Regions from separate parts of the Streptomyces sp. NPDC001068 genome, predicted to be linked through region 2. Evidence: riboswitches for the same ligand, from Rfam matches in the RefSeq annotation. Region 2 holds a riboswitch; the other holds the start of a gene.

The links. Region 2 has a riboswitch for cyclic di-AMP ahead of ACFY3I_RS24665 (M23 family metallopeptidase). Riboswitches for the same ligand answer to the same signal wherever they lie in the genome.
Positions count from the first base shown of each region.
Region 1: another riboswitch for cyclic di-AMP. It lies ahead of ACFY3I_RS04815 (M23 family metallopeptidase); the one in region 2 lies ahead of ACFY3I_RS24665 (M23 family metallopeptidase).

Region 1 covers NZ_JBIAYD010000001.1:1,119,518-1,123,505, forward strand. Annotated here, with positions in the region: gene ACFY3I_RS04800 (GNAT family N-acetyltransferase) at 1-310, opposite strand, end outside; gene ACFY3I_RS04805 (HPr family phosphocarrier protein) at 487-768, shown strand; gene ACFY3I_RS04810 (GntR family transcriptional regulator) at 1,086-1,781, opposite strand; gene ACFY3I_RS04815 (M23 family metallopeptidase) at 1,994-2,749, opposite strand; cyclic di-AMP (ydaO/yuaA leader) riboswitch at 2,762-2,925, opposite strand; gene ACFY3I_RS04820 (M16 family metallopeptidase) at 3,126-3,988, opposite strand, start outside.
Region 2 covers NZ_JBIAYD010000008.1:457,956-461,943, reverse strand. Annotated here, with positions in the region: gene ACFY3I_RS24675 (PrsW family intramembrane metalloprotease) at 1-284, shown strand, start outside; gene ACFY3I_RS24670 (aldo/keto reductase) at 370-1,353, opposite strand; gene ACFY3I_RS24665 (M23 family metallopeptidase) at 1,595-2,629, opposite strand; cyclic di-AMP (ydaO/yuaA leader) riboswitch at 2,637-2,797, opposite strand; gene ACFY3I_RS24660 (PP2C family protein-serine/threonine phosphatase) at 3,066-3,988, opposite strand, start outside.

The DNA of each region.
Region 1 (3,988 bases), on a different contig from region 2:
CGGGGCCAATACGGTCATAGCGTACGGTGGCGATGAACTCGCCGCCGATGGTGGCCGCGAGTCCCACCCTGTCCACAAAGTCGTGGTGCGTGAAGCGGTGGACGTCCTTGGCGGAGAGCCGGGGGTAGGGCGCGAAGAAGCGGTAGTACTTCGACTCGTCCGAGACCTGCTCGTAGAAGCTGACCAGGCGGTCGGCGTCATCGACGGTGATGGGCCTGACGCGCGCGGTACCCCCGTCGCGCAGCACTACGTCCGCCTCCCAGTGGGAGGGGTACACGTGCCGGTCCTGCCGGTCCGCCGGGGTCTGCATGGGCCCCAGAGTACGGCTCGCGTCCGACAGGGGCGCGAGGCAGTCTGTGGAGGACGGAAGCCGGACCGAGGCCGCGGTCCGGCGACACACCCGGGGGACCCATGTCCCGCTCCGGGCATGCTTCACGATATGGGAAACTGGTCTAGACAACCCTGAAAACCGAAGGGCAGCATCACATGGCTGAGCGCCGCGTCAACGTCGGCTGGGCCGAGGGCCTCCACGCCCGCCCCGCTTCCATCTTCGTCCGAGCCGCCACGGCCACAGGCGTCCCGGTGACCATCGCCAAGGCCGGGGGCGACCCCGTCAACGCGGCCTCCATGCTGGCTGTCCTGGGCCTGGGTGCGCAGGGCGGCGAGGAGATCGTCCTCGCCTCCGACGCCGAGGGCGCGGACGCCGCTCTCGACCGCCTGGCCAAGCTGGTCGGCGAGGGTCTCGAGGAACTCCCCGAGACCGTCTGAGCCGCACGGCTCCCGCACCACCGGGCCGCGCCACCCCTGCGAGGGCGGCGCGGCCCCGCCGTTTCCGCCGTGCGGGTTTCCGGCGTCCGGGTTTCCGTCGTCTGCCGTTCCCGTTGTTCCGGTAGTTCCCGTTGTTTTCGTCGCAGGGATCACGCGGCCTCGGCGGCGGTCGGCGCGGCACCCGTGTTCCACATGGCGCGGGAAAATTCACGCCGGGCACACGAATGGCGCGTCACCGGGAATTACCGGCACGCACAGATAAAGGCAGCGGAAAGACCGCTCCGCCGAATTACATCTCTTTGTATACGGCGCCCGTGTTAATGCCGCGGGCCCGACATGTTTACGGGATGTTGCGAAGTCCTCACACCACCGCCCCGGTCCGTGCCGCCGGAGAAGCGCAGCCGGTGGGAGAGCGTGGACCGCTCGGTGTGCAGCGCGGTGAGCGCCCGCGCGCGCTCGCCGTCGCCGCGCGCCACCGCGTCCACGATGGCGCCGTGCTCGGCCCAGGACCCCACCGGGTCGGCGGGCGCCGCGACGACGTACATCCAGGCGATCTTGTGCCGCAGTTGGGTGAGTGCCGAGGTCAGGGCATGACTGCCGGTCGCCTGGGCGAGCGTCTCGTGGAACCAGCCGCCCAGCGACCGCAGATCCTCGCTGCCGCCCCTGCGGGCCCGCTCCTGACCCAGCCTGACCAGTCCGCGCAGCACCTTGAGGTGCGCCTCGGTACGGCGCTGCGCGGCCCGGGAGGCGCCGAGCGGCTCCAGGAGCAGACGCATCTCCAGCAGGTCGGCGGCCTCCTGCTCGGTCGGTTCCACGACGCACGCGCCCGCGTGCCGGCGCGTCACCACGAACCCCTCGGCCTCCAGGGTGCGCAGGGCCTCGCGGACGGGGACGCGCGAGACGCCGTAGCGGCGGGCCAGGACTTCCTCGGTGAGCCGGCTGCCGCGCTCATGGACCCCCGCGACGATGTCGTCCCGGATCGCCGTGCATACCGAGTGCGCCGGAATACGCATGTCCGACCTCCGCCCTGGTCCCCGTGAAAAGCCGCCGAGTGACGTCCGTTCCGTGACTCTATTGCAATGGGCCGGAATTTCCGAAGGGGGCCTTGAATCCATGCGTATTTTTTGGACACCGAGGTCACGGAAACGACGAAAGCCCCGGCGTGGAGGCCGGGGCTTTCGGAAAGCTCGTCGGACGGCGTCACATGCTTGCCGCCGCGCTCGGGTCAGACGTCGACGCCGTGCTTGCGGAGGTAGGCGACCGGGTCGACGTCCGAGCCGTACTCCGGGGTCGTACGAGCCTCGAAGTGGAGGTGGGGGCCGGTCACGTTGCCGGTCGCGCCGGACAGGGCTATCCGCTCGCCCGGGGTGACCTTCTGGCCCACCGAGACACCGATCGACGACAGGTGGCCGTACTGGGTGTACATGCCGTCGGCCATCTTGATGACGATCTGGTTGCCGTACGACCCGCCCCAGCCGGTGGAGACCACCGTGCCGGTACCGACCGCGTGCACCTCGGTGCCGGTGGCCGCGTGGAAGTCGATGCCCGTGTGGGCGCCGGAGGACCACAGGGAGCCGCCGGTCTTGTAGCCGGTGGAGACGTACGAGTCGGTGACCGGCACGACGAAGGCGTTGAGACGCTTGCGCTCGGCCTCCCGCGCGGCACGCGCCGCGGCCGCGTGCTCCTTCTCGGCCTTCGCCGCGGCCTTCTCGCGGGCCGCCTTCTCGGCCGCCTCGCGCTCGGCGGCGGCCGTCTGCGCGGCGGCCTGGGCGTCGATCTGTTCGACGACCGAGTCACTGACCGTGATCACCGGCGTGAGGCCGGTCTGCTGGACGGAGTTCTCCGCGGCGAGCGCGGGGGCCGCCGAGACGGTGCCGATGACACCGGTGGTGGTGAGGGCCGCGATGCCGGCGGCCTGCGCGGTGGTGCGCTTCACCCGGCCGGGACGACGGTGCTTCCCGGAGGCGCACATGAACGCCATGTAGAGGCTGGTCCTTTCCTTCCCTCTCGCCTACCGGGTTAGCTGACGGGTTCGGAGCAGGAAGGTCTCCTACGGGCCCCCTCGCGACTAGCGCGGGCGCCCGATTCACCCCAGGGACTGCGTGGGTCCCCGGCTCCCCTGGCTCGCGCCGTACGGGGACTCGGCGATGACTGTCCGGTGCCGCGGGCGCGGCGCAGTGTCGTGCGGACAGCCTGGAAGAACCTACGAGGGCGTCCTCGCAATCCTCAAACGGAACGCGGATTTTGTCGCGCATCCCACAGGGCAGACAGGCAACCTCCGCACCAATCCGGACATTTCAGAGCCCTGGTGGCCGGGTGGTCACCAGGGCTCCGTTCACGCGCGGGGCGTCGCCCGGCTACTCCGCGGCGACGACCGTCACTTCGCCGATGCCGAGGGCCTCGACCGGCTCCCTGATCTGCGCCGCGTCGCCGACCAGGACGGTGACCAGGTGGTCGACCGGGAAGGCGTTCACGACCGCCGCGGTGGCCTCCACGGTGCCGGTGGCGGCCAGTTGCCGGTAGAGCGTGGCCTGGAAGTCGTCCGGCAGGTGCTGCTCGACCTGGTCGGCCAGGGTGCCGGCGACGGCCGCCGCGGTCTCGTACTTCAGCGGCGCCACGCCGACCAGGTTCTGCACGGCGACGTCGCGCTCGGCGTCGGTGAGTCCGCCGGAGGCGAGGGTGCGCAGCACCGTCCACAGGTCCTGGAGCGCCGGGCCGGTGTTCGGGGTGTCCACGGAGCCGCTGATGGCGAGCATCGAGGCGCCGCTGCCGTCGGGGGCGGACCGCAGCACCTGCCCGAAGGCGCGGACGCCGTAGGTGTAGCCCTTCTCCTCGCGCAGGACACGGTCCAGGCGGGAGGTGAGGGTGCCGCCCAGGCAGTAGGTGCCGAGCACCTGGGCGGGCCAGACCCGGTCGTGCCGGTCGGCGCCCACGCGGCCGATGAGCAGCTGGGTCTGGACGGCGCCGGGGCGGTCCACGATGACGACCCGGCCGGTGTCGTCCGCGGAGACCTGGGGCACCGGCCGGGGCCGGCCGGCGGTGCCGTGCCAGGCGCCCAGGGTCTGGCCGAGCAGTTCGTCCAGGTCGATGCCGGTCAGGTCGCCGACGACGACCGCGGTGGCGGTGGCGGGCCGTACGTGCCGGTCGTAGAACCCGCGCACGGCGGCCGCGTCGATCTTCTCGACGGTGTCCTCGGTGCCCTGGCGAGGCCGGGACATCC
Region 2 (3,988 bases):
GGGCGGTCGCCGAGTACGAGGGGTACGCGACGACGCTCGCCCTGCTGCGGCGCGCGGGCCGCCGGGGCCGGGCGGGCGCCGGCTTCGTGGGGCGGGAGCGGGAGCTGCTGACGGAGCTGTGGAACCGGCGCGAGCTGGTCCGCCCCGCCCTGGACTACGCGGCCCGCACGGCCGCCCCGCGCGGCCGCCGGGGACCCGCCGGCTTCGCCCCGCCTCTCTACGGCCCGCCCGGCTGGTACGAGGCACCGATGCCGTATCCGGCCTACAACCCGTACCGGAGCTAGTGCTGCGACCGGAAAGGTTCACCGGCTCGCGACGCCCATCACGGCACCAGCCACCGCCACCCTGCCCGGTGCCGGCCACGGCGGGTCAGGCGGAAGCCGCCGTGAGGCGGGTCAGTTCCTGGTCGGTCAGTTCCAGCTCCGCCACCCCCAGCAGGGCCGGGAGCTGTTCCACCGTGCGGGCCGAGGCGATCGGGGCCGTGACCGTGGGCTGGGCCGCGAGCCAGGCCAGGGCGACCGTGGCGATCGGGGCGGAGTGGGCGTCGGCGATCTCGTCCAGGGCGGCCAGGACCTGCCGGCCCCGCTCGCTCTCCAGGTACTGGGCGGCACGGCCCGAGCGGGCGCTGTCGACGGTCGCGCCGGGCCGGTACTTGCCGGTGAGGAAGCCCGCGGCCAGCGCGAAGTAGGGGACCGCCGCGAGACCGGTGCGGGAGGCCAGCTCCTGGAGGGGACCCTCGTAGGTGTCGCGGGAGACGAGGTTGTAGTGGGGCTGGAGGGCGACGTACCGGGCGAGGCCCTCGCGGTCGGAGAGGTCCAGCGACTCCTGGAGCCGCTCGGCGGTGATGTTGGAGGCGGCGATGTGCCGGACCTTGCCCGCGCGCACCAGTTCGTCCAGGGCACCGACGATCTCCTCGACCGGGATCTCGGGCTTGTCGAAGTGGGTGTAGTAGAGGTCGATGTAGTCGGTCCCCAGGCGCCGCAGTGAGGCGTCCGCGGCGGCCTTGATGTTGGCGCCCGACAGACCCGGGTAGTCGGGGTGCTGGCTGACCTTCGTCGCGATGACGACGTCCGAGCGGTTGCCGCGCGCCTTGACCCACTTGCCGATGACGGTCTCGGACTCGCCGCCCTGGTGGCCCTCGATCCAGGCCGAGTAAGAGTCGGCGGTGTCCACGAAGTTGCCGCCCGCTGCCGTGTACGCGTCGAGGACGGCGAAGGACGTGGCCTCGTCGGCGGTCCAGCCGAAGACGTTGCCGCCCAGGCAGAGCGGGAATACCTCCAGGTCGGAGGCACCGAGCTTGCGCAGAGGGCGGGAAGCGGAGGGGGAGGCGGAGGAGTCCGGAGTAGAGGTCATGCCTCAGTTCAACATCGTCGGCCGGGGGTCCGATGCCGCCACAACGCGAAGTTCTCGTAAAAGCGGAAGGCGTCGCTGCGGAAGGCGTTCTCGTAAAAGCGGAAGGCGTCGCGACGGAAGGCGTTCTCGCAAATGCGGAAGGCGTCGCCCGGTCCCGGACACCGTCCCCCGGACGCACCGGACCGGCAGCCCTGACGTCGGGGGGTCGTCGTCAGGGCCGCCGGGGATCAGTGGGGGTCCGTCAGGGGTTCAGGCCCTTGCCGCGCAGCCAGGTCATCGGGTCGATGCCGGTGGCCTGGCCGCCGGGGTGGACCTCCAGGTGGAGGTGCGGGCCGGTGACGTTGCCGGTGGCGCCGACCCGCCCGATGACGTCACCGGTGGCGACCTTCTGGCCGACCTTGACGCCGATCGAGGACTGGTGGCAGAACCACAGCTCGGTGCCGTCGTCGAGGGTGAGGATCGTGCGGTAGCCGTACGAGCCGGCCCAGCCGGCCTCCGTGACGGTGCCGCTGTGCACGGCCTTGATCAGGGTCCCGGTGGGGGCGGCGAAGTCGAGGCCGGTGTGGTAGCCGGAGGCCCACATGGAGCCGGCCTGGCCGAAGGTGCCGGTGATCGTGTAGGAGACGACCGGCAGCGTGTACTGCTTGGCCAGCGCGGCGAGCCGCTTCTGCTCGGCCTGCGCCTTCTCGGCGGCCTGCGCCTTCTCCTTGGCGTCGGCGGCCTGGGTCGCCGCGGCCTTCTCCGCCTTCGCCTCCGCGTCGGAGACCGCCTTGTCGGCGGCGGCGACGGCCTTGGCGGTGGCCTTCACGTCGATCTGGGTCTGCTGCTGCTCGGCCTGGGCGATGATCCGGCTGCGCAGCGCCTCACCGGCGTCGGAGGAGGAGTCGGCGTCGGTGGCGGTCGCCGTGGTGACGCTGCTGAGCGCGGTGGGGGCCGCCTGGTGGCCGCCGTCGTCGCCGAGCAGGGAGTCGACGGAGGACGGCAGGTCGGGCAGCGAGATGGAGACCGGCGGCTTGCCGGTGTTGGCGCTGGCCATGCCGCCCGCGCCGACGGCGGCGATGACGCCGACGCCGAGAACCGTGGAGCTCCGCGCGAGGCCTCCGCCGCGCTGCTTGGCGACGCGGTGCCGGCCGCGTACCGGGGCGAGGGACTCCTCGGTGGGGTTCCACTCCTCCCAGGGGCCCTCGTCGGTGCGCTGTCCACCGAGGCCGTAGGCCTCGGGCTGACGCTGGCTGGGCACGAACGGGGCTGTCGGAGCAGGCCGGTTGGACGCCACGCGGGCGCACTCCTTTCCTTCCGCTGCCTACCGGGTTAGCTGACGGGTTCGGAGCAGGAAGGTCTCCTACGCGCGTATACCGACCGATTTCTACCCGGTGGTATTAGTGCGATTCACCCCAAGGTGGTGGTTCCCCGGTTCCCTTGCGGGATTCGGCGCGTGCGCGCGGAGCCGTCGCGGGTGACGGCTGTGACGACCGCGCTGCGTTATCGAACGTTAATAGACCCGGCTATCAGATTCCAAGCCGTTCTCCTTGATCATTACGCTTTCAAGGCGTGGACTTACCTGCTACGAACGGTCAAAAACGGTCGAGTTGACCATGTGTTCTGTACAGCTCAGGAGTCACAGCAGTTTTGATGGTGACTCAGACGTTATGCGGACGGCTTCCGTCCGCGCACCGTGGGTGACCATCCGCAGTACGGCCCCGTGATCGCGTTCAGGGCCGCCGCACCGCGAGCAGCGCCATGTCGTCCGTCATGCCGCCCCCGGTGTGCCGGCGCACCTCGGCGGCGATCCGGGCCAGCAGCGGACCGGGGGCGGTGAGGGCCCGCCCGGTCAGCCGTCGCTCGGGGTCGTAGAACACGCCGCGCGCGTCCCGCGCCTCGGAGAGGCCGTCGGTGTGCAGCAGCAGCGTGGCCCCGCTCGGGAACGGGTGCTCGGCGGCCCGGTCCGGCCCGTCCCCCAACTCGCCCATCCCCAGCGGCAGCGCGGCCTCCGGCACTCGCACCGGGAAGACCACGCCGTCACCGTGCAGCAGCAGGGGCGGCGGATGTCCCCGGTTGACGATCCGGACCGTGCCGTCCCCGTGCGGGAGTTCGGCGAGCACGGCGGTGGTGAACCCCTCGTACGCGTCGACTCCGCCACGCCGGACGCACTCGCGGGTCATCGCCCGCTCCAGCCGCCCCGCCACCCCCTCCAGGGTGACCTCCTGCTCGGCGGCCTCCCGGAACGCGCCGATGACCACCGCCACCGCGGCGACCGCGCCCATGCCCTTGCCGCGCACGTCGCCGACGACCAGCCGCACGCCGAAGGGGGTGTCCTGGACCGCGTACAGGTCGCCGCCGATGAAGGTGCCCTCCTGGGCCGCCTCGTAGCGCGCGGCGATCTCGAAGCCGCCGATCCGCTCGGCGGGCTCGGGCAGCACCGCCCGCTGCGCCGCCTCGGCGACCTCGCGGGCGGAGGCGAGCCGCCGGTCGCCGAGGCGGACGATCCGGTTGATGCCGGCCGCGAGGGCTGCGACCGTGGCCACGGTCACCATCTCGGTGACGGCGTCCGCGTCCGGCCCGAACCCGAACCGGGCGTGCACGGCGTAGGTGGCGAGGAAGGACGCGATTCCGGTCAGGACGGTGGTGCGCAGGG